2 regions of the Blautia sp. AM42-2 genome follow, and region 1 is predicted to be linked to the other one. Evidence: riboswitches for the same ligand, from Rfam matches in the RefSeq annotation. Region 1 holds a riboswitch; the other holds the start of a gene.
The links. A riboswitch is a leader RNA that binds a small molecule or an ion and turns the genes downstream of it on or off. The one in region 1 is predicted to bind cobalamin.

Region 1 (12,501 bases):
GTTGGGGAGAAGATTACGCGGGCGGTGGAGAGGGCGACGAAGCTCTCGCTGCCGGTGATTTTGTTTGCGTGCTCGGGAGGGGCGCGGATGCAGGAGGGGATTGTTTCTCTGATGCAGATGGCGAAGACGTCGGCGGCGCTGAAAAGACACAGTGATGCGGGGCTTTTGTATGTGAGTGTGCTGACGGACCCGACGACGGGCGGCGTGACGGCGAGCTGGGCGATGCTGGGGGATATTATTCTGGCGGAGCCGCATGCGCTGATCGGGTTTGCGGGACCGAGGGTTATTGAGCAGACAATAGGACAGAAACTGCCAAAAGGGTTCCAGAGGGCGGAGTTTCTGGTGGAGCATGGGTTTGTGGATCGGATTCTGCCAAGAGAAGAGGCGAAAGAGGTGCTGGCGGAGATTCTGCGGATGCATGGGAAAGATATCGAAGTTTCCTCGGAAGTGCTGACTTTGGGGGATGGAGACGTGAAGCGGTCTTTGGCAGCACCAGAAACGGGAGAGAAAACATCGGCTTGGGACTGTGTGCAGAAAGCGCGGAAAAAGGACCGACCGGTGGGAGAAGATTATATTCGGGAGCTGTTTCCTGATTTTATTGAGTTTCATGGTGATCGACTGTATGGCGATGATGCGGCGATCATCGGCGGTATTGCATCGTTTGACGGCACACCGGTCACGGTCATCGCCGAGGCGAAAGGCGCGGATACGAAAGAAAACATCCGCCGCAATTTCGGCATGCCGTCCCCGGAGGGCTACCGCAAAGCCCTGCGTCTGATGAAACAGGCCGAAAAATTCCACAGGCCTGTTATCTGTCTCGTAGACACCCCAGGCGCCTTCTGCGGAATGGAAGCCGAAGAACGCGGCCAGGGCGAGGCGATTGCGCGGAACCTGTATGAAATGTCAGCGTTAAAAACGCCGGTTCTTTCTATTGTCATTTCAGAAGGCGGCAGCGGCGGTGCACTGGCACTCGCCGTGGCGGATGAAGTGTGGATGATGCAGAATGCCATCTACTCCATCCTGTCGCCGGAGGGATTTGCAAGCATCCTGTGGAAAGACGGCAAACGCGCGCCGGAGGCCGCCGAGGTGATGAAGCTGACGGCGGGGGATTTGAAGGAACTGGGAATTGTAGAAGAGATTGTGGAAGAGCCGGGGGAGTTTACGGTGGACACAATGCCAGTGGTGTGTGAAGAATTGAGAGGCAAAATTCTGAGATTCCTGGAAAAGTATGAGAAGATGGATGGGGAAGAACTGGTAGAGGAGAGGTATCGGAGATTTCGGGATATGTGAAAAGAAGATTTTGACATATTCTGAAATGCATGATATTATGATATTGAAAAGAGTGCTACCGATAGACGGTTAGTCCATATTTATTGGTTTATGTAAAAATAGTCGCCAAAGTTTGCAGGACTGGGCGGCTATTTTTGTGATTTCGCAGTATCTTTGCCGAAGTTGTATCCAAGGCTAAAGCAGGTTAAGCCGAAACTTACAACTGCTATGAAGTCGATAATACTCATGGCTTAGCCCTCCTTTCCAAGGAATTCCCATATAAAGGGTTTCTATGTAATCGGAGAGTCACAGTCCCTCCGTAGAAGGACTAACCGCCTACCGTTATGGCAGCACCCGTATATTGAGTATAACATCAATGGATTGACGGATGAACTGAAGGCGCAGCGTCGCCCTCCGTGAGGGCGTGAGTTGAAATGATGCGTCCCCACACAACCGGCCCGATTCCTTTGTCGCCCTCCGTGAGTTGAATCTTCAAACATTGGTGGAATTATTTAGAGTATGATGTATCACACTTCGTGAGTTGAAATAACAGCAGTTATTCTGCAAGCAGAGGAGCGTTCTCTCAGGAGTGAAATGTGTTTGACATGAAAGTTAAATAATGTTAATCTATAACTAGCGTAAGCGACAACTAACCGCTCATGTATTCGCAAGAACCATGAGCGGCTATTTTTCTATTTTAATATTCGGTGAGAAAGGAGGAAAATTGTGAAGAGTCCATTTAAAATATTTTGGATCGTACTCGGTTTTCTGTGCCTGGGATTTGGTACCATCGGCATTGTGCTTCCGATTCTGCCGACAGTTCCATTCTATATGGCAACCCTGTTCTGCTTTGCGAAAAGTTCGGAACGGCTGCACAGCTGGTTTATTGGGACCCAATCATATAAGAAGCATCTCGACAGCTTCGTACAGCATCGGGCGATGACGGTAGGAACGAAATGTAAAATTATCGGGATGGTAACGGTTGTGATGGCGATCGGCTTTTTTGCTATGAAGAATGTGCCGATTGGAAGAATCTGTATTGCTGTGGTATGGATGTGCCATATTTTGTATTTCTTCCTGCGGGTCAAAACCGTAAAAACAGAAGATCATATCCTAGGAGAAACAAAATGAACAAAGTAGAAAAAAAGCGGCAGAAAGAACAGTACGTCGTGGAAGAGATGATCCGCCTGTACTGCCGGAAGAACCATGGAAAAGAGGGGCATGCATCCGGTGGGATGTGTCCGGAATGTCAGAAATTAGCGGACTATGCAAAACAGCGGAGCCAGAAATGTCCCTTCATGGAACAGAAAACATTCTGCGCAAACTGCAAAGTACACTGCTACAAGCCGGAAATGCGGGAAAAGATCCGCGCCGTTATGCGGTTTTCGGGGCCGAGGATGCTGCTGTATCATCCGATTTTAGCTATCTGGCATTTAATCTGCAGCATGAGAGAGAAGCGAAAAGCAAAAGCATAAAAGAGAGGTACTTATGATTAAAACAAGACTGGTGGGGCTGCTGTCCCACGCGAAAAAGTATATCGTGTACACGATTCTGTGGCAGTGGGCGGCGCTTCTGTCGCAGGTGATCGCGGTATTTACGATTGCCGATCTGCTGGAGCGGGTTGTGTATGGCGCGGTAACGGCGACGGCTGTGAAACGGACGGTTTTTATGCTGGCAATTGTTGTTGTGATCCGCTTTTTCTGCGAGCGGATGGGTGCGAGGTCTTCGTATCTTGCGTGTGTGGATGTGAAACGGATTCTGCGTGAAAAAATTTATGAGAAAATGCTGAAACTGGGGGCATCCTACAGCGAACAGGTATCATCCTCGGAGGTCGTACAGGTATCCACGGAAGGCGTGGAGCAGCTCGAAACCTATTTTGGAAAGTATCTTCCGCAGCTGTTCTACAGCCTGATTGCGCCGCTCACCTTGTTTGTGATCCTCTGCCGGGTGAGCATGAAAGCGAGCGTGATTCTTCTGATCTGTGTGCCGCTGATCCCGATTTCGATTGTGGTTGTGCAGAAGATTGCGAAGAAGCTTCTGAACAAATACTGGAGCATTTACACCGGCCTTGGCGATTCCTTCCTTGAAAATCTGCAGGGTCTGACGACATTAAAAATTTATCAGGCCGACCAGCAGAAAGCCGACGAGATGGATGTGGAATCCCAGAACTTCCGCCGGATCACGATGAAAGTTCTGACGATGCAGCTCAACTCAACGAGCGTGATGGACATCGTAGCATACGGCGGCGCGGCGGTTGGCATGGCGGTGGCGGTATCGGAATTTCTGAAAGGAAACCTCACCGTGTCCGGCACGCTCTGCATTGTGCTGCTGGCGAGCGAGTTTTTCCTGCCGCTTCGTCTGCTCGGATCATTCTTCCACATCGCGATGAACGGCATGGCGGCGAGTGACAAGATTTTCAAAATCCTCGATCTGCCGGAGCCGCAGACGGGAGAGCGGACGCTGCCGGACGGACCGCTGGATGTCGTGTTGGAGGATGTACATTTTTCCTATGAAGAGGACCGGGAAATCTTAAAAGGCATTGACCTGACGCTCCCGGCGGGCAGTTTTGTATCACTGGTCGGCGAATCCGGCTGCGGAAAGAGTACGATCGCGGGTATCCTTGCGGCAAAGAACCGTGGATATACAGGGCGCATCACCCTGGGCGGTGTGCCGCTCTCGGAAGTCGCTGAGACGGATCTGATGAAGCACGTTGTTCTGGTCCGCCACAATAGTTACTTATTTAAAGGAAACGTAGAAGAGAACCTGCGCATGGCGAAACCGGATGCGACGAAGGAGGAGATGGAGGCGGTTCTGCAGAAAGTCAATCTGCTGGGATTCTTACAGACACAGAACGGACTGCAGACAGAGCTTCTCGAAAAAGCAGGAAACCTCTCCGGCGGCCAGTGCCAGCGTCTTGTGATTGCGCGGGCGCTGCTTCGGAGCGACAGTGCGGTGTATATCTTTGATGAAGCCGCATCGAATATTGATGTCGAGAGTGAAGAGCTGATCATGAATGTGATTCATGAACTCGCAAAGACGAAAACGGTATTGCTGATTTCCCACCGCCTTGCGAACGTCGTACAGTCAGATCAGATTTATTTCCTGAAAAACGGTACCATCTGCGAGCGTGGAACGCATGCGGAACTGATGGAACAGAACGGAGCATACCGTCATCTGTACGACAGCCAGATGGTACTGGAAAACTATGGAAAGCAGGGGAATGCATGATGAACGAGAAGAAAAATACAGCAAAACGCAGAAGCGCCCTCCGGATTATGGGAAGCCTGATCGGGCTGGTGAAGCCATTGCTTCATATTATGATGGCGGCAATTATTCTTGGAACAATGGGATATTTATGTGCGATCTTCCTGACGATTCTGGCAGGACAGGTCATCGTGCATGGCTTACTGACGGGCGCGGCAGGGACGAGCCTTTCGGTGCAAAACATGTGGCTTGTACATACCCCGGTAAAAACGATACTCACGGTGATGATCGTGATCGCGGTGCTGCGCGGCATTCTGCATTATGCGGAGCAGTACTGCAACCACTTTATTGCTTTTAAACTGCTGGCGATCATCCGCCATAAAGTGTTTGCAGCTTTGCGGAAGCTCTGCCCGGCGAAGCTGGAAGGACGGGACAAAGGAAATCTGATTTCGATTATCACAACCGATATCGAACTTCTGGAAGTATTCTATGCGCATACGATTTCCCCGATTGCGATTGCAGCATTAACTTCTTTGATTATGGTATGCTTCATTGGAAGATACCATGTTCTGGCAGGGCTGCTTGCACTTGCGGCGTATCTGACGGTCGGCGTTGTGATCCCGATGTGGAACGGAAAGCGCGGAAGCCAGAAAGGAATGGAGTTCCGGACAGGCTTTGGCGAGCTGAACAGCTTCGTGCTGGATTCCCTGCGTGGCCTCGACGAGACGATTCAGTACGGACAGGGCGAAAAACGGAAAGAGCAGATGTCAGGGCGGTCGAAAGAACTGACTTCTGTGCAGGAAAACTTAAGCCGCATGGAAGGCTCCCAGCGGTCTGTCACCAACATGGTGATTCTTCTGGCATCGTTCGGCATGCTGGCACTGACGATCTATCTTTACACGAAAGGCGGGATCGGATTTGAGGGAGTCCTGACCTGCACAATCGCGATGATGGGTTCCTTCGGCCCGGTCGTGGCGCTGTCCAGCCTGTCGAATAACCTGAATCAGACGCTGGCAAGCGGCGAGCGTGTGCTTTCCCTTCTCGAGGAAGCGCCGCTGGTGGAGGAAATTCCGGGAGATGCGGCATCCGGCGGTGACCACGCATTTGCAGGAGCCGAGGCGCAGAATGTAACGTTTGCCTACGAAGACGAGACGATTCTGGATCAGTATTCGCTGAAACTGGAACCGGGAAAAATCACCGGCATCCACGGCGCGAGCGGTTCCGGAAAATCGACGATCTTAAAACTTCTGATGCGCTTCTGGGATGTCCAGACGGGGCGCGTTTCCGTGGACGGAGCCGATGTCCGCAAAATCCCGACAAAGCATCTGCGCGATATGGAAAGCTATGTGACGCAGGAGACACACCTGTTCCACGATTCGATTGCGAACAATATCGCTATTGCAAAACCCGGCGCGACGCGGGAAGAAATTATGGAGGCGGCGAAGAAGGTGTCCATACATGATTTCATCATGACACTGCCAAACGGCTACGACACCGAAGTCGGAGAACTCGGCGATACGCTGTCCGGCGGAGAAAAACAGCGGATCGGTATCGCGCGGGCATTCCTGCATGACGCATCCATGATCCTGCTGGACGAGCCGACATCGAATCTTGATTCCTTAAATGAAGGAATTATTCTGAAATCCCTGAAAGAATCGGCAGAAGAGAAAACCATTGTGCTCGTATCGCACAGAGTGTCCACGATGAACGTCGCGGATGTGGTATATGAAATGGAAAATGGCCGGATTTCCTGATTTTACAGCACTTGACAGAGAAAAGACGATGTGCTACACTAACAGTCGTTAAAGAAAAGACAATTAAATATCGATGTGTAAGGTGTCGGACATACGTGTCCGGTGAAAAGGGAAGCAGGTGTGAATCCTGCACGAACTCGTCACCGTATTTTGCAAGCAGGGGAATGATCCACTGGGAAACCGGGAAGGAGACCGATGCGCTGGAGTCAAATCCTGAAGCAATGAGCCGGGAGACCTGCCTTTCGCAGTACAGGAACGTTACGTTCGTGCCACGAGGAACTGGCAGTACAAAACAGGAAAGCGGACATTTGCCCCACAGCGGGTGAGATGGTTTTCTTTGTGATGAAAATACTGGAAGCCCCTCGTTGAAAAACGAAAGGGCTTCTTTCTATTTACGCGGGCAACGAGCCAAAGTCCGTGCTTGCACGAGACCTTAGCGACTGCAGCGATAACTTGAGAAACTCGCGGAGCGTGTTTCTCATAGTTTGAAATGTAAAACGTCCCCGATATTGGTTGTTGCAAAGATACCAGCAAATGGGAGGAAAACAAAAATGAAAAAGAAACTTGTAGTCGCTTTAATTTCAGCAGCTATGGTAACATCTATGCTCGGCGCATGCGGAAGCAGCAACGCATCCAGCAGCAGCGCAAGCAGCACAGCAACAAGCAGCGTAAGTGCATCTTCCGCATCTGAGGAAGACACCACAGCAGCAAGCAGCAGCGTAAGCGCATCTTCTGCATCTGAAGAGGTATCCGCAGATGCAGACCAGGAGGCAGCAGATAAAGTGGCAGCTTTGATTGACGCAATTTATGTACAGGAAAGAAATGATAACACCGACGAGCAGTGCAAAGAAGCAAAAGAGGCATGGGATGCCCTGACAGACGCGCAGAAGGAACTTGTAGAAGGAGAGAACGCAGATCCGGATTACTTCGGAAGAGACACAGGGGATGCTTCCAAGGATGATCCGTTAAACGGAGACGAGATCGGCGAGGATGAGCTTCTGGTTGTAAGCTTTGGTACTTCCTTCAACGACAGCCGTGCTGAGGATATCGGAGGCGTTGAGAAAGCTCTGCAGGCTGCATATCCGGACTGGTCCGTAAGACGTGCCTTCACTGCACAGATCATCATCAACCATGTACAGGCCCGCGATGACGAGAAGATCGACAACGTAGATCAGGCACTGGAAAGAGCTGTAAGCAATGGCGTGAAAAAACTGATTATTCAGCCGACTCATCTGATGCACGGCGCAGAGTACGACGAGCTGAAAGAAGCAGTAGATAGCTATAAAGATAAATTTGAGTCCGTAACCATCGCAGAGCCGCTGCTTGGCGAGGTTGGAAGTGACGCTACCGTAATCAACGAGGACAAACAGGCCGTTGCAGAAGCAATCACGGCACAGGCAGTAAAATCTGCAAATTATGACAGTCTGGATGCAGCAGCAGAGGACGGCACTGCTTTCGTATTTATGGGACATGGTACTTCCCACACTGCAAATGTAACCTACAGCCAGATGCAGACACAGATGGATACTCTTGGATACAAAAACGTATTCATCGGAACCGTTGAGGGCAAGCCGGAAGAGACCGCTTGCGAGAACGTGATCGAGGCAGTAAAAGCAGCCGGATACAAGAAAGTAATTCTTCGGCCGCTGATGGTTGTTGCAGGTGACCACGCAAACAACGATATGGCAGGCGAGGATGAGGATTCCTGGAAGAGCCAGTTTGAGGCATCCGGTGCATTCGACGAGATCGACACTCAGATCGAAGGTCTTGGAAGAATTGATGCTGTTGAGCAGCTGTATGTACAGCATACCAAGGCAGCTATGGACGGCAACGGCGTTCAGGACGATGCTGAATAATTAGGGGTTGCATTCCGAACGTAAAATAGAGTAAAATAAGATCCGGCAGTACGGCTGAAGAGACTCAGTGTGCTGTCGGATTTTAAGTTGAGCGGATGAAAAAGATCCGCTTCAAGGTGATACAAGGAGGAAATTTATTATGAGAAAAAAATTGGCAGTTCTTTTTCTTGGAGCAGCACTGACTGTATCCATGCTCGGCGCATGTGGCGGAAAGGATGCAGCGTCATCTTCTGCATCTGCAGTATCTGCGTCTTCTGCGGCAGACGCATCTTCCGCTTCTGTACAGGATGCATCTAAGGCAGAGAGCAGTACATCCACATCAGATGTTTCAGCAGAAAGCGCATCGGCAGCGGAGACTGCAGGAGAAAGCAACGCATCAGAGCTGGAAGACGGTACGTATACGGCAGACTTCAATACAGACAGCAATATGTTCCATGTCAATGAAGCAAAAGAAGGGAAAGGTGTCCTGACGGTAAAAGACGGAAAAATGACCATCCACGTCAGCCTGGTATCCCAAAACATTGTCAATGTCTTTGTGGGAACAAAAGAAGAAGCGCAGGCAGACGGTGCAGAGCTGATCGAGCCGACCACAGATGAGGTAACGTATTCTGACGGAACCACAGATGAAGTGTACGGCTTTGATATCCCGGTAGAAAAACTGGACGAGGATTTCAATGTTGCGATCATTGGTAAAAAAGGAACCTGGTATGATCATGTAGTCAGCGTATCCAATCCGGTACCACAGGAGTAATCCGGGAAAAAACAAAAAAGATATCCACAGAAGGTGAACCATTTTGCACCGTCTGTCCACAGAAATTGTGGACAGAGAGGGGAAAAACGGTTCCCTTTGTGGATATCTTTTCTTATTTCTCCGGAAACAGTTTGCGGAACAGAAAACGGATGAAGGGTCCGCAGTACATGAGCTGCCAGAAGAAGGCAACCGGGAAATTTAAGAACGTGGTTTGGAGCCAGACAGCGACAAATTCTTTTCCGGCATTTTTAAACAGCAGTGTTGCAATAAAACTCATAATCGGACACATAATAGCAATAATCATAATGGAAATTGCCAGCGTGATTACGATCGGACGATCCTGCGGTGTTACCATGCAAAAAGCTAATTTGTGAGCCAGATGATCCACGAGGAAAAACTCGAGGATAAAAGCGGCCGGCCACATGATTATCATCTCGTGAAACGCCATCAGAAAGAACTGATTTGTCATTCCGCCGATGTTCATGGAAATGTTGTAGCAGATCATGGCATAGACCATCAGAAAGGACATCATGAGGGTAAATACAACGTTTTGAAATTTTGTTTTTGGCATCGATTGTTCTCCTTTTCTTTGCAATTTTGAAAAATGGGCGCAAAAAAGACACATGTGTTGTTCGTTAACCAAGCAATGCACTTGTGCCGTTTCCAATCTGATACCAATCTTTTCTGCAGTTTTTAATTTTGAACCGTCGATTATTATAACGTCTCTGGCGGCGTTTGGCAAGAGGAAATTGAGAAATTTTTAAAAAAGACAGATAAACAAGAAAATTCGATGCGTGCTGGAAGCACGGTTTGGCGAATGGTGCGGGGAACGGCACCGGCGCGAAAAAGAATGGATTGCGAAACGGGAGCGGGATTGCTACAATAGAACATAGTGAAAACAAAGAGAAAACGCAAAAGGAAATCAATATTATGTCAGAGATCAGAAAAATCGAAAACTTTGCGGCGCCGGAGCTCGACGTGTATGCGCGTCTTTCAGAACCGCAGTTATTGCACTATTATGAACCGCAGCCAGGCCTTTTTCTCGCAGAGAGTCCGCGTGTCATCGAGCGCGCACTGGATGCCGGTTATGAACCGGTTTCGTTCCTTGCCGGAAGCGCAGAGCTTGCCGCAAACGAAGCACTCTTTGCGCACTGCCCGGACGCGCCGGTCTATACAGCAGAGACGAAGGTGCTGGAACAGCTCACAGGCTTTGCCCTTACGCGCGGCATGCTCTGCGCGATGCACCGCCGCACGCTTCCGGCTATGGAGGAAATCTGCCGGAATGCCCGCCGCGTGGCGATTCTGGAAAATGTCGTGAACCCGACGAATGTCGGTGCGATTTTCCGTTCCGCCGCCGCGCTTGGCATCGATGCCGTGCTCCTCACATCAGGCTGCAGCAACCCGCTGTACCGCCGCGCCATCCGCGTGAGCATGGGAAATGTCTTCCAGGTCCCGTGGACCGTGCTGCCAGGCGGCAGTTACTGGCCGGAGCAGGGAATTGCTGCACTGCAGGAACTTGGATTTTATACCGTTGCGATGGCATTAAAAGAAGACTCCGTTCCGATGGATGATCCGTCGTTAAAAACGCATGAAAAGCTCGCCATTCTGCTCGGAACCGAGGGTGACGGACTGGCAAGTGATACGATCGCTGAAACAGATGCAACCGTGCTGATTCCGATGACACACGGTGTGGATTCACTGAACGTCGCTGCGGCGAGCGCTGTCGCATTCTGGGAGCTGGCGGGAAGAAGATAAAGATGTTCCGTCGGTACCGGAGATTACGGAATAAAAATAGGATCAGAGATAGATTTTCGGGATGCATATTTTGATGCATCCCTTTTTGAATTTACGAATTTTGAAATTCCTTCCGATACATCTGCGGCGTACATCCCACTTTGTTTCGGAACTGCCGGTTGAAGTTGGAAAGGTTGCGGAAACCATTGTCGTACGCGATTTCGGACACACTCCGCGTCGTACTGCGCAGCGCCTCGCAGGCGGCTTTGATCCGAAGCTGTGTCAGATATTCAACGGCCCCGAGGCCGAAGGTCTGCTTAAAACAGCTCATAAAATAGCTTTTGCTCAAATGCGACAGCCTGGCAAGTTCCTCTATGGTAATCGGGTCGGCGAAGTGCTCCTGGATATAGGCGAGCACAGGCCGCAGGTTTTCAGCAGCCGCAGGCATGGCGGGACGATCGGTGCAGAGTTCCGGCGATGCGGCGAGCAGATAGAAGAAGCGGAGCAGCTCACTTTTCAGCAGAAGATCGGAGACAGCAGAGTTTTCACGGATGCAGCGGAAAATCTGATGGACGGATGCAGAAAGTGCAGCATAACCGGAATGTTCGGGTGAAATCGGTGCCTGGATGCGGCGCCGGGCGGAGAAAAACGGCTGCAGAATTTCCGTGTAGCTGCGGTCGTCATACCCGCCGATCAGCATATTCTGGTGGAAAACAATCGTATCATAAAACATCGACTCCTGCCCGGCGGGCAGAATGGCATGTACGAGGTTCGGCTGAATCAGAAAAATATCACCGGCATGCGCCGTAAGCAGACGGTCCTCATACTGAAAATACCCCGTTCCGCGTTTGATATAATTCAGCTCCATCTCCCCGTGCCAGTGCAGCGGTACGCCGGGAAAATAGTCGGGCATCCGGCAGTCATAATAACTGTAGGGAACCTGCATGGAGCCGTGCTGGCGTTTTTCTTTCGCAGCAGAAAGCATCATAAAATCCTCCTCCAAAAAGCATGTCCGTAAAATGCCGGGAATGGCAGAGCGTGGCATGGATAAAATCAGTTAATGTTCACTCAGCAGTGAAACACTTGCTGTTTCGCTGCGTAAGAAAGTGATTCAGGTGTGAGCAGCCCTCCTTTTGCGAAGCAAAACTTTAAATGAGGGCTGCGAAGGTTACAGTTCGCTGGGTACCAGTGAACTGTAACTAAAATCATAGAATAGTATTAGAATGAAATAGGAAATTACTGGTATTTCAGCGGATACAGTAGTAATATATCATATAGAAACACTTGCTTCAACGACGAAAATACAGCAGAAATAAGAGCGAAAGAGGGAAAGAAAAAATGTCAAAATGGTTAGATAACGCAGTATTTTATGAGATTTATCCGCAGTCCTTCAACGATACCAACGCCGACGGAATCGGAGATTTCCAGGGTATCATTGAAAAATTAGACTACATCAAGGAGCTGGGCTGCAACGCCATCTGGATCAACCCGTGCTTCCTGTCCCCATTCGGTGATGCAGGATACGATGTCGCAGATTACTGCCGCGTTGCACCGCGCTACGGAACGAATGAGGATCTGAAGAGAGTTTTCGAAGAGGCACACAAACGTGACATGCACGTTCTGCTCGACCTGGTTCCGGGCCATACATCTGTTGAGCATCCATGGTTCAAAGAATCCATGAAAGCAGACCGCAATGAATTTACAGACCGCTACGTATGGACCAATAACGTATGGGAAGCACCGGAAGGAATGGGAAGCCTGCGCGGCATTTCCGAGCGTGACGGCGCCTGCGCCATCAACTTCTTCTCCAACCAGCCGGCCCTGAACTACGGCTTTTATCAGCCGGATCCGGAAAAACCGTGGCAGCAGTCCTTTGATGATGAGGGACCGCAGGCAACGCTGGCAGCGATGGAAGATGTCATGAGATTCTGGC
Region 2 (12,501 bases), 100 kb from region 1:
TCGTCTCGCCGTCTGCTGTTGTGTAATCAACGGTGCCGACGCCTGCAATCCATGCACTCTTGTCTGCGGCAGCTGCCTCTTCCGGTGTTCCCATGTACAGATAATCGTAGGCAACACCACTTAACGTGATGCGTGCTTTCATGTCGCCGTCTTTTACGGTCAGCTCTACGCCGACTACTTTGAACATAGCTGCGCCGGTCTCCGCGGTTCCGCTGTAGATACCGTTTTCTACTTTCGCCGGTTCCGGAGTTGGAGTTGCGGTTGGAACCGGAGTCTCACTCGGAGTCGGGGTTGCAGTCGGGACCGGAGTCTCGGTCGGCTCCGGTATCGGAGTTACTTCCGGTGTTTTACTTCCCGGAACTGCAAGATAAAGCTGCTTTTTGGTGTACCAGGTTCCGTCTTTCTTTCCAAGAACGATCGGAACGGTTGTGCCGGCTTTGTCCGCATCTACTTCAAATGTAAAGGAATAACCGCCGTTTGCTTCCTGCATTCCCTGGATAGCCGGTGTTTTTGCAAGGTCATCGTTCTTTCCAAGATACAGTTTATCAAATGATACGTTGTTTGTTTTCAGTGTAAGAACGAGTTTATCGCCCTTGTTGATCATTGTTGCCTCGGAGATGACGAACATTTTGAATACGCTGCCGTCCTCTTTGGTAACCGGTGCTTCTACACTGGCTGGCTTATTCGAGGAATCCTCACCTGGATTTTCGCTTGGAGTCTCGGTTGGTTCCGGTGTTACCGTCGGGATTGCATCGGTGCTGTGGATCGTAACGGTTTTATCAGCCCATGTTTTTTTCTTGGCTGAGCGAACGGCAACATCCATCTGTTTGTCAAGCTCTTCCACCGGAATTTCAAAACGATATCCGGTCTTTTCTGCACCGGTCTTCGTATCCGTATAGGTTTCGCTTCCTGTCGGAGCAATCCAGCTCTTTTCATCTGCTGCGGCAGCTTCTGCTGCTGTTCCCGTATACAGGTAATCATAGCCGGTTCCACTCAGCAGAATGGATGCTTTCAGTTTTCCATCTTTTACGATGAGTCTGGAAGAAATCACACTGAACATGCTTCCGGTTGCTTCTGCAGAAGTCTCATACTCACCATCTGCCGGTTTTGCTGCTTCCGCTGCTTTTGTTTCTTTCTTCTCGGCTGTATTGGATGTCTCATTTTGGGTTGTTTCTTTTACTTCCGTTTTCGGCTGTTCTGCCGCCGGACTGGTATTCTCTTTTACAGCATCTTTGGTTTCTTCTTTTGCCGGTGTTTCTTTTCCAGCATCTTGGGAAGTCTCATCTGCTGCTTCCGGCTCTTTTTCTGTGGTATCGGCAGTCTCTTCACCGTCTTTTGCAGTGTCCTCTGCAGTATCTTCCGAAGCATCCTCATCTGCGGATGATGTCTCGGTCTCGTCAGATCCTGCCGGTGTCTGATCCTCTGCAGGCGCGGCCGGTGTTTCCGTCGGCTCTTCTGCCGGAGTCTCTGCAGTGCTTTCACTGCTCTCGGTTTCTGCCGGTGTTGTTTCCGGTTCTGCCGTCTCTGCTGTTTCTTCGCTCTGCGGCGCTTCCTCTGCGGCTGCGCTGCTTTCTGTCTGTGCTGCTTTTTCCTGCATATCTGCTAATACGCTGGCAGTCGGGCTCATGATCATGGACGCCGACAGCAGCAGTGCCAGAAATTTGCTTGAATTTCCTTTCATAACTTCTCCTTTTCTTCGGATCTCCTTCGCGCATCTGCTCCGGATTCCGTCTGACTTTTTCAGGCAGCTGGGCGGTGCCTGTCCCCGTCAATGATGTCTCCCTGCAAGTAATCTTGTTTTTGAGGACACATTTTTTCTGCGAAAAGACAAACAGACATCTGCTTTTTCTGCAAAAGAGTTTCTCCACCGGAGCTCTTTTTCGGACGCATGGCGACAAAAAAGCAGATGTCCGATTTTACTTCGTACATCTTTCCATGAATATATATGCTTTTATCGGAAGCGATTCACTAACCTTTCCAGCAGGTTTCCTGACTCGCAGATCTTCACGGCAGCCGCGCCTTCTCATGCGTTTCGCACAATGGCATTTCTGCAGCTAACACTCCTGCTTACAGTGACCGGATCGCTCAGGATTTCCACCTGATTCCCTTTTATCTTCGCGGATTCTTTTTCAAATCCGTTCCGCACTGAAAAGTCCCTTATTTCATTCGTTACTGATTATAGCAAAGCCGTTTTGGAAAGTCAAATGAAAGGCCACGGAAAAAGCGCATAAAATCAGCATTTTTTACATACTTTATGATAACTGTCCGCACCGGAGCCTATTCTATGAAACCAGCTTCTCTGCACCGCCGCATCCTGTTCCCTCTGCTTCTGTGCGGCGGACTTCTTTTCGCCCTGCTGTTCTGGTATTTTTCCCCGTTCTTTTCCCCTGGTGAGAACCGCCGGTTTTCCGCGTATGTGGAGGAACGGTTCCACTCCGAGGTAACCTCTTCTGCCATCACGCTCCACTATACCCTCGCTGATCCGGCTTCCCGCGGAATTGCCCCCGGCACCGCCTCGTTCGGCACGGTTTCCATCCCTGACCGCACCTCGTATGATGCCCTGCTGCAGAGTGTGGAAACAACGCTCACATCCTTTCATCGAAACCGCCTCTCCGCGGAAAATCAGATCACGCTCGATCTTCTGCTCTACGAGCTGAACTGCGAGAAAATGCCGGGCAGCACCAGCCTTCTTGCGGAACCGCTCGGTCCGTCGCTCGGGATTCAGGCACAGCTTCCCATTCTGCTCGCGGAGTACCCGTTCCGCACACAGCAGGATATCGCCGACTACCTCCATCTTCTGCAGGATCTCCCGCGCTATTTCTCCGATCTCATCGCACTCGAGCAGGAAAAATCCCGGCAGGGCGTGTTTCAGAATGACCTTGCGGTCGATGGCATTATCCGCCAGTGCAGTGCTTTTCTCGCCGACGCGGATACACCGGAAAGCCATCTGCTCCACACCGTTTTTCAGAATAAACTGCAGGCGTCTTCACTGTTTTCTGAGGCGGAAAGGAATCTCTGTCTGCAGACGCATGAAAAACTCCTTATCTCCTGTGTTTTTCCCGCCTACCGCTCTCTTTCCGATGCTCTTTCTTCACTCCGCGGCAAAGGAACACAGAACGCCGGCGGTCTTTCCCGGCAGGAAGGCGGACTTTCCTACTATGCGTATCTTCTCCGCAGCCGCGTCGGTGTTGACGCTTCACCAGAGGAGCTGACCCGCCTTTTAACACAGCAGCTTGCGGACCAGTGTGCCGAAATGCAGATCATTCTCGATCAGAATCCGTCGCTCTCCCTCTCCGAGCAGGCGCTCGTGCTGCCGTTCTCCACGCCGGAGGAAATGCTTGCCGATCTGCAGAATGCCGTTTCTGAAGATTTTCCCGTTCTTTCGGGTATCGCATACGAAGTAAAGACCGTGGATGACTCCCTCAAGGATTTTTTAAGCCCCGCCTTTTATCTCACACCGCCCGCCGATGTCAATTCACCCAACTCCATTTACCTGAATCCCGCGGATGAAATGACCGGCATCGAGCTGTATTCCACACTTGCCCACGAGGGCTTTCCCGGCCATCTGTACCAGACCGTCTCGTTCTCGCGCTCCGACCCGCTTCTGATCCGCCATCTCTACGCGCCGTCGGGTTATGTGGAAGGATGGGCAACCTACGTTGAATCATATGCCTGCCGCTACGCCGCACGTAATCTCGATGCAAACACGCAGGCGCTCTGCCGTCTCTGGTATCTGAACCGCTCGGTGCATCTTATCCTCTGCTCGCTGCTGGATCTCGGAATCCACAGCCAGGGATGGCTCCTCTCGGATGCGTCAGCCTTTCTGGCGCAGTTCGGCATCACGGATGCGTCGGCCGCTGCCTCTTTATATCAGTATATTCTCGAGACACCGGCGAACTATCTGAAATACTGTGTCGGATCGCTCTCGTTTTCGCAGCTCCTCTCGGAAGTGCAGAAACAGGAAGGTGACTCATTCTCATTGATCGGTTTCCATGAAAAACTGCTCCGTCTCGGGCCTCTGCCATTTCCGCTCGTAGAAAAATATCTGTAAACGGTTCGCCCTGCTGAAAAAAAGATCCCACAGACTTTCTTCTATAAATAATAAAAAGTTCTGTGAGATCTTTTTCATTTTCAAAATTCTTTAACCTAAATTGTAAAGAGATGGATCTGTCGGCCGCTGCGGATCAATAACAGAGGCAGAATCAAACAGATCGCTTGTTCTATCCTCGCCGCCTCCGTAGAGGTTCTGGTACAGACGGTATCCATCCAGGTTTCTTCGTCCCATACGCAGGTAATTGTCTCTTACCTGAACGAAATACTGGGAGGAATCTACGTTGCAGTAGATGTTGAAGCCCTGACTCTTTAAGTAAGCAAACTTCTCATTGTCCATCGTGTAATCGTGCCAGTCGGAAAGATCCTGTCCATGTGCAAAGATGATGATATCGCTTCCGCCGATGAGCGGTGCAACATACGTCAGCCATTTCTCGGTATCCGCCTGGATCGTCTCGATCGGTTTGTCGCCGACACGGATATGGCCCCAGGTATGGCTTGCGAATGTCCAGCCGTCTGCTTTGATCGCATCGGCTACTTTTTTCGCCTCCTCGCACTCTTTATCCCAGTCGAAATCCGGGTGTGCATCAAGCCATGCTACCTGATCATCCGTCAGATCTTCTCTTGTCTTGTAATCACCGTCGGTGCGGTATCCGAGGATTCCGTCGTAGCCGGTCAGTGCTACGGTTCCGCGCGCATTATGGTATACGGCATCCGGATGCGCTTCGATAAACTGATCCATCAGCGGGATGCAGTCGTAAGCACCGGTCACAACAGTTCCGTCATCCTGAATGTATTCGCAGGTCGGTTTTCCGTCGTCGCCGACTACCATCTTGCTGGCAATGCCGCGTCCGTCGTAAGAGTGGTAATAGGAAAGGTCATCCAGAGAAAGAACGAATGCTTTCTTGCCCTCCGGCAGGTAAATGTCCCCTTCCTCGTAATGAACGGTTCCGTCATCATCTACGGTCTTTTTCACGAGATCGTTGATCGAAACCATGACATATCCTCTGTCGTACATCTGCTGGGTGATCGCGTTGAACTCATCCACGGTGGTCATCCACTGGCAGAAGCCTGCGGTCTGTGCGTTGTCCTGATAGAAAGCTTTCTGCGGATCGACTACAAGAGAATGATAGAAAATGTGGGTTACTTCGTTGACGTTGACGCGCACACAGGCATCTCTCGTGCTGGTGTACTCTGCTACTTTTGTGATGATATCCGCGTCGGTCGCTGCGCCCTCTACGCTCTGGAGCTTTTCAATGGCTCCATCGTAATCGTATGTCTGCGCAAGTGCATCGGCTTCCGCCATAATCTGTGCTTTCGTTGTCGGCGCTTCAGCACTTCCCGTGCTGTCCGACGATACGGAACCGTCCACCTCTGCTGTTTTCTGATCCTCTTTTTCCTGTGCTTTCTGCTGGATTTTTTCTGTTCCTCCGGCCAAAGCCCAGATTCCAATGCCGAAGATGACAAGCAGAACACATAGAATTCCTGTTTTGATCATCAGCGCACGCTTCCGCTTTCTTCTTCGGAGCTCCTTTTTACTGATGTTTTTTTTCTCACTCATTTTTCCTTCCTCCCAAAACAGCTTTTGCTTTTCTGGCAAATATTACAGTTTTACCGGACTGACAGAAATTCAGCCCGGACTCTGCTCTTTCTATTTTAGCTCAAAATACCGGTTCTGTCGAGTAGGTTTCCGGCAGGTTAAGAGAAATGTAAGAAAACCGGTAACGCTCTTTCTTTTATGCGCGCTGGCCGTGTGCCTCATACATGAGAACGGCGGATGCAATCGCTGCGTTTAACGATTCCACTTTTCCTTCCATCGGAATACGGATCAGGCACTCGGCGGCCTCTGCCATTGCATCAGTCAGGCCGTTTCCCTCATTTCCGATCAGGAATGCCGTTCCTTTTGTGTAATCCTCCTCGCGGTAGGAATGCACGCCGTGCAGATGTGCCGCGTACGTACAGATCTTCCGCGCTTTTAAGCCTTTTACAAATCCGACCGCATCGTCGACGATCAGAAACGGCATACGGTAGATCGAGCCCATCGTCGAGCGGATCGTTTTCGGATTGAAGATATCCGCGGTACCGCGGCTCATGATGATGCCGGTGACTCCTGCGCCCTCTGCGGTGCGGATGATTGTTCCGACATTTCCAGGGTCCTGCAGATCCTCAAGTACCATCAGAAGCGGTGTCTTTCCGTTGTCCATCACCTCCTCTTCGGTGTAATGCGGCATGCGGATCACACTTAAAACACCCTGCGGCGTCTTCGTGTCGCACATGGACTGGAACACGCGGTCGTCCACTACTTCGTATTCTGTCCCGTCGGACGGCATTTCATGCATTTTGCTGCCGCTCTCAGACACATATACTTTTTTCAGCCATTCCCGCGGCGCTTCCTGGAACATTTTCCAGCCCTCCGCCACGAAAACGTCCTGCTCCCGGCGTTCTTTTGCTTTTTTGTTCAGCGCAATAATGTTTTTTACCTGTGCATTGCTGCTGCTTGTAATCATGAATGGTCCCCTCATTTCCTGTTTTTCATCAATTTGGCAAGTTCTTTGTTTTCGCCGATCAGAATCAGCACTTCCTCTGCGCGGAGCAGCGTCTTCGGATTGACCGTGACACGGATGTCTTCCCCGTCCTTGACGGCGATTACGTTGATACTGTATTTCTTCCGCAGATCCAGCTCCTCGAGGTTATGCCCCGTCCACGCTTCCGGCACGGGAAGCTCTACCATGGAGAACGAATCCGACAGCATGAAGAAGTCCTGGAAGCCGCCGGAAATCAGGCTTTTTCCGAGGCGGATGCCCGTCTCACTCTCCGCCATCACGACGCGGTCCGCGCCGACTTTTTTCAAAATATTGGCATGCATCTGGCTCATGCACTTTGCGATGACGAGCGGCACGCCCGCCTCTTTTGCCTGCAGGGTGGCGAGGATGCTCGACTCCATATTTTCGGAAATGCCAACGATCACCACATCCATATTGCTGATGCCAAGAGATGCGAACACACGACTGTCCGTGATGTCTGCACGCGCCGCATAGGTAACAAGATCGGCAATTTCCTGTACCGGCTCAGCGTCTTTATCAACGGCAAGCACTTCTTTTCCTGCCTGCGCAAGTGTCGTTGCTACAGAAAAACCAAACTTTCCAAGTCCAATGACTGCATACTGTTTACTCATTTCTTTTCCTCGTTTTCTGAAATCTGTCCTGTTTTTTATTTTCCCAACTATCCAATCAGAATCCGCTGCTCCGGTCTCTGAATATCGACATCTTTTCTTCCTGTTCTGCGGCGCAGTGCGACAGCCAGCGTCACCGGCCCGATTCTTCCCATAAACATAACCAGAATAACAATCACCTTTCCCATAAAAGGAAGCGTCGGCGTCAGGGAACGGGTGAGGCCCACCGTTGCAACCGCAGAAATAATTTCATACGTACAATCCAGCAGCGGGCTTCCGGTTACGGAAATCAGCAGCACGGTGGCAGTAAAGACTGTCGTCAGTACAAAAAAGAAAATGACGACAGCGGTACGGATATTTTCTTCCATCACTTTCCGCCCCCAGGCCACCGTATCTGAGTCTCCGCGAATATAGGAGGCAACCAGCACAACCAGAATGGCAACCGTTGTCGTCTTAACACCACCTGCCGTTCCCATCGGGGAGCCACCGATGAACATGAGAACCATACTTACCATTGCAGAGCTGTCCGAGAAATCAGCCTGCGGGATCGTCTCAAAGCCTGCCGTTCTTGTCGTCACGGACTGAAAAAAAGCCGCCATGACCTTCTGCGCCGGTTTCAGGCTGCCAAGTGATGGCGCGTGATTCCAGTCCAGTGCAAGAATCAGCAGTGCTCCACCGAACACCAGAATCATGGTTGTCGTTAAAACCAGTTTCGTATGAAGCGTGAATCCTCGCACAAAATTTTTACGGGGCCGTTTTCCCTTCACAAGCTCCTGCACCCGCTCCATAACTTCCCACCAGACGGGAAAACCAAGACCGCTCAAAAGAATCAGTCCCATCGTCGTAAAGTTTATCAGCGGGTTCGTTACAAATGGAGCAAAAGAGGCTTCGCCAACGAGATCGATTCCCGCATTACAGAAAGCGGAAACGGCGTGAAAAATACTGTAGCCGATTCCCTTCCAGAAGCCATACTCCGGCACAAACCAGAAGCTATACAGAACCGCCCCCGCAATCTCTACGGTTGCTGTTCCAATCAGAAGCCGGCGCACGATGCCCACACTGCCCTTTAAAACCGGCAGATTATAGGTATCCTGAATTAATTTCCGGCTCTGCAGACTGATTTTCCGGCGCAGGATCAGAAACACCATCGTCAGGCACGCCATGATGCCAAGACCTCCGAACTGAATCAACCCGAGGATCACAATTTTTCCAAAGGTACTCCATGTCGTCGCCGTCGGAACGGTGACAAGGCCCGTCACGCAGACAGATGTCGTTGCGGTAAACAGGGCGTCGAGCCAGTAAACGCTTTTTCCGTCCGCCGCAGAAACCGGCAGGCACAGAAGAATCGTTCCCAGCAGGATTACCGCCGCAAATCCCAGCATCATAATCCGCTCCGCCGGTGTGTGCCATTTATTTTTGCTTTGTTTTTCGGCCATCGCTCCTCCTATTCTGCCGCTTCATTTTCTGCTTCACTGCTGTAGTAGAGCTTTCCGCTCTCACTGTCCGTCACGGTAATATCCGCAAAATATTCCCCGCAGGAACCCTCACACTGGTAATAGACGTCAAACGAAACCGTCATGTCATCTTCTCCTTCCAGGTATTCCGCGTGAACCTGATTTTTCGCGGTCCGCGTCGTTCTGCTCCACACTTTATCATCCGCAAGAAGCTCCTTTTTGATCTTCACAGGAAATTCACTGGATGCAATTTCGTGCTGATTGGACTCGTTTTTGATCCGGTAATAGAGATTCATGTACAGCCCGTCATCTTCCTCATGGAAAAACCAGCCGTAGATATCATCCTCCGCAACAATCGTCGGCTGGATCAGCTCAGCGTTTGTTTTGGTCGTGAATGCATTCATCTCATGCGTAAACTCATTCTGCATCCGGCGATGCTTCATCAGCCAGCTGCCTTCCTTCACACCGGCCGCAGCCACGGCAAGAACGACAGCGCCGATGCAAAGGCCAATGATTTTCTTTTTTGTCATTATTTAATTTCCCCTTTTCTTTTCGAAACACAAAAATAAGATACCCCTAAGAATATACTTATGAGTATCTTATCAGTTTGCACATATAAAGTCAACGGAGCCAACCCGATCCAGCCTGCTGTTTTTGCCTCACCGAGTGCTTCTGCTACCATAAGCCGGCTGCTGCGGTTTGTAGAAAAGCTACGGAATCTGTGCTTTTTATTCTACATGAAATTGAGGGAAGATTGTGTTAAAGTTGCGTAAAATATGTTCTCAGGTTTATGCACTCGCAAGCACAAGCTCTCTTGTCTCCACAATCACGATCTCATCGATCGACACATGCAGTACCGCTGCCAGTACGATCAGGTTGTCGATTGCCGGCATGGCGGTGCCGTGCTGCCACTTGTAGATTGCCTGCGGGGTGGTGAAACCGAAAATTTTCTGCAGGTCGCGGACGGTAAGGCCTGCCTGCTGCCGCAGTCTTGTAATGTTTCTTCCTGTTGCTTCCATATCAATTGACGGAATTGCCATCATTTTTTTCTTCCTCCTTCTTGCGGAGGAATTTTACTGGTTTCCTCCGCCTCTATTCTGATGCTTTGAAATTGTAAACGGGACGCAGCACCTCCACGACATCGACCGATGCACGGACTATATCGAGAATATCATCCAGCGATTTGTACGCCATCGGCGCCTCGTCCAAGGTATGTTCGTTGACGGAAGTCGTATAGATTCCCTCCATGCTCTTCCGGTATTCCTCCAGTGCCAGGGTTTCCTTCGCTTTTTTGCGCGACATCAGCCGTCCGGCTCCGTGCGGGGCAGAATCATTCCACTCCGGATTTCCTTTTCCGACGGCGAGAATACTGCCGTCACGCATATTGATCGGAATCAGCACTCGTTCTCCTTTGTGCGCTGCGATTGCGCCTTTTCGGAGTATCATCTCGTTTGTGTCGATATAGTTATGAATCGTGTGGAACGCATCGGTGCCGGTAAGGCCGGTTCGTTCCAGCAGGATTTCCGCCATTTTTTCCCGGTTCCGGCGTGCAAACTGCTGGCAGATCTCCACGTCGTGCAGATAGGCTTCCAGATATTTTCCGGTCAGATAGCAGAGATCCTCCGGCATCTGCGCTTCGTCCGGTTTCCACTGCAGCTGTTTTAACGCCTCCTGGATTTCCTTTCTGCGGCCCTGCTCTTTGTAGGTGCGTATGAGCTCCTCGCGTTTTTCCAGGTACTCGTCATAACCGCGGTCCAGCCGCACTGCCAGATTCTGGTAATACTCTGCCACCTGTTTTCCGAGATTCCGCGAGCCGGAATGGATGACGAGATATTTTGTGCCGTCGGCGGCTTCATCGATCTCGATAAAATGGTTGCCGCCGCCTAAGGTTCCAAGCGACCGCTCCAGGCGTTTTGTGTCTTTTAATTCCCGGCTGCAGGCAAGTGTCATCAGATCAAAACGTTCCTGTCTCCCCTCCCAGACGTTCATGCCGGACGGGATAACATGTGCCGCCTCGTCGATTTTTGCAAAATCAAGTTCGGCTCTTCCAAGATTTACGGTGTACATGCCGCACCCGATGTCCACGCCGACGACGTTCGGCACTGCCTTGTCGCGGATGGTCATCGTTGTTCCGATCGTACATCCTTTTCCCGCATGCACATCCGGCATAATGCGGATCCGCGAGCCTTCCGTCATCGGATAATCGCACATGCGGCGGATCTGCTCGATGGCTTCCTCCTCTACGACCCTGGCATAGCAGATGGCTGTATTTACTTTTCCTTTGATTTTGATCTGATCCATTCCGGATTTCTCCCTTCTCAATTTGTTCTGATATAAAAATTTAATAGAAAAAGCCACCTATCCCATGTGTTCAACATAAGATAAGCGGCTCCTCTTCGTTCGTATCCAGTTGTCTGATGCGGTCGTCTAATTTGATCCTCCCGTATCATATTCCACAGAATCCGTTCTGTCGCTTTTCTCAATTGAACATATCAAAACAAAGCCACGCTGTTTGACGACAAACGTTGCTTCTGGGGTATGTTCTAAATTGCGGTAGCCAAAACGTATTCCTGCTGACATCTGTTTTCCCTTTCCAAAACCTTTTTAACCGGTTCTTTTTCTGCTTTTTCTTCACTGTATCACAAAATAACGATTTTGTCATTATACCAGCGGTTTAATCTTTCTCGAATTTCTCTGTATTTGCTTCGGAAACGAGGAATATCCCCGTCAATGACGAGGATATCTTCGATGCTTGTGTTTAATAATCTGCTTAAAATGAGAAAGTTGTCCAGACTTGGCAGGCACTTGCCGGAAATCCATTTATAGACCGCCTGTGGATTTTCAAAACCCATGGCATTCTGAATGTCTCTCACGGTGTATCCGCTTTCACGAAGAAGGGATTTGATGCGGCTGCCAGTTTCTTTCTGCTGGATTGACAAATAAATTGGTTCCATCCTGCACCTCCATATGTTTAAGCCATCCCGAAACACAGTTTTATCTTATCATCCGGTACTGGAAAAATCCAGTTTTTTCTTCCTGTTTCTACACAACCCGAATGATCTGTTCATACAAAAGGATTTTCTTTTCATCTACATTCCGATTGTCATGATAATGGCCGAAAAACCATTTCTGAAATTGTACGGTCTGTAAAATTTCTTCGAGATATTCCGCCTCACGATCCTTCTGGAATAGGCCTTCGCCGATGGCATCCTGCACGGACGATGCACAGCAGTGGGTTACAATAAAATCCACCCGATTGTCGTGTGCTGCAAGATTGTTCCGTCCCTCTTCCATCTCTTCTTCGGATGCAAGCTCCTCTTTCCACCAGCTCAGGTGATTGATCCGGTACGGCTTCCAGCCGCGGTCAAAAATCTCATCTCAACGACTCTCTTGCATATGCGCTTTCTTTTTTACCGGAAGAAGATGTTTAGCTCTCCTGTTTCTTTTCTTCTATCAAATGATGATTCAGCCATTTTCCTGACTTAAACCGGATGGTAAAGAGAATGGAACGCAGGCTCCAGTCTGCCGCCATGCCGATCCAGACGGCGATCGGGCCGAATCCCCATACGCGGCACAGGTAAATACAGAGACTCACACGGCACAGCCACATCGTACAGCAGGATGTGATCATGGAGAATTTTACATCTCCGGCAGCCCGCATACCGTATCCCGGGACAAACGCCATGACCCAGCAGAGCGGCTTTGCAATTGTGATAAAGATCATCATCTGCATGCAGAGCTTTGCACTCTCTGCTTCCATACCACCGATCATCGTAATCGGTTTTGTCAGCACAAATACCAGCAGACAGCTTGCAACGATAACCA

Region 2: another riboswitch for cobalamin. It lies ahead of DW915_RS08200 (hypothetical protein); the one in region 1 lies ahead of DW915_RS07750 (sirohydrochlorin cobaltochelatase).

What each region holds. Positions count from the first base shown of each region.
Region 1 is NZ_QUIM01000005.1:42,233-54,733, forward strand. Features, by position in the region: gene DW915_RS07725 (acetyl-CoA carboxylase carboxyltransferase subunit alpha) at 1-1,290, shown strand, start outside; gene DW915_RS07730 (YbaN family protein) at 1,996-2,400, shown strand; gene DW915_RS07735 (nitrous oxide-stimulated promoter family protein) at 2,397-2,744, shown strand; gene DW915_RS07740 (ABC transporter ATP-binding protein/permease) at 2,758-4,497, shown strand; gene DW915_RS07745 (amino acid ABC transporter ATP-binding/permease protein) at 4,497-6,227, shown strand; cobalamin riboswitch at 6,291-6,484, shown strand; gene DW915_RS07750 (sirohydrochlorin cobaltochelatase) at 6,779-8,083, shown strand; gene DW915_RS07755 (hypothetical protein) at 8,223-8,834, shown strand; gene DW915_RS07760 (DUF2798 domain-containing protein) at 8,947-9,405, opposite strand; gene DW915_RS07765 (TrmH family RNA methyltransferase) at 9,765-10,589, shown strand; gene DW915_RS07770 (helix-turn-helix domain-containing protein) at 10,681-11,556, opposite strand; gene DW915_RS07775 (alpha-amylase family glycosyl hydrolase) at 11,907-12,501, shown strand, end outside.
Region 2 is NZ_QUIM01000005.1:145,750-158,250, reverse strand. Features, by position in the region: gene DW915_RS08200 (hypothetical protein) at 1-1,681, opposite strand, end outside; cobalamin riboswitch at 1,963-2,165, opposite strand; gene DW915_RS08190 (DUF885 domain-containing protein) at 2,285-4,051, shown strand; gene DW915_RS08185 (hypothetical protein) at 4,142-5,611, opposite strand; gene DW915_RS08180 (TrmH family RNA methyltransferase) at 5,787-6,557, opposite strand; gene DW915_RS08175 (potassium channel family protein) at 6,569-7,225, opposite strand; gene DW915_RS08170 (TrkH family potassium uptake protein) at 7,273-8,658, opposite strand; gene DW915_RS08165 (hypothetical protein) at 8,667-9,206, opposite strand; gene DW915_RS08160 (helix-turn-helix domain-containing protein) at 9,465-9,719, opposite strand; gene DW915_RS08155 (RtcB family protein) at 9,769-10,977, opposite strand; gene DW915_RS08150 (helix-turn-helix domain-containing protein) at 11,316-11,630, opposite strand; gene DW915_RS08145 (hypothetical protein) at 11,719-11,970, opposite strand; gene DW915_RS08140 (MATE family efflux transporter) at 12,104-12,501, opposite strand, start outside.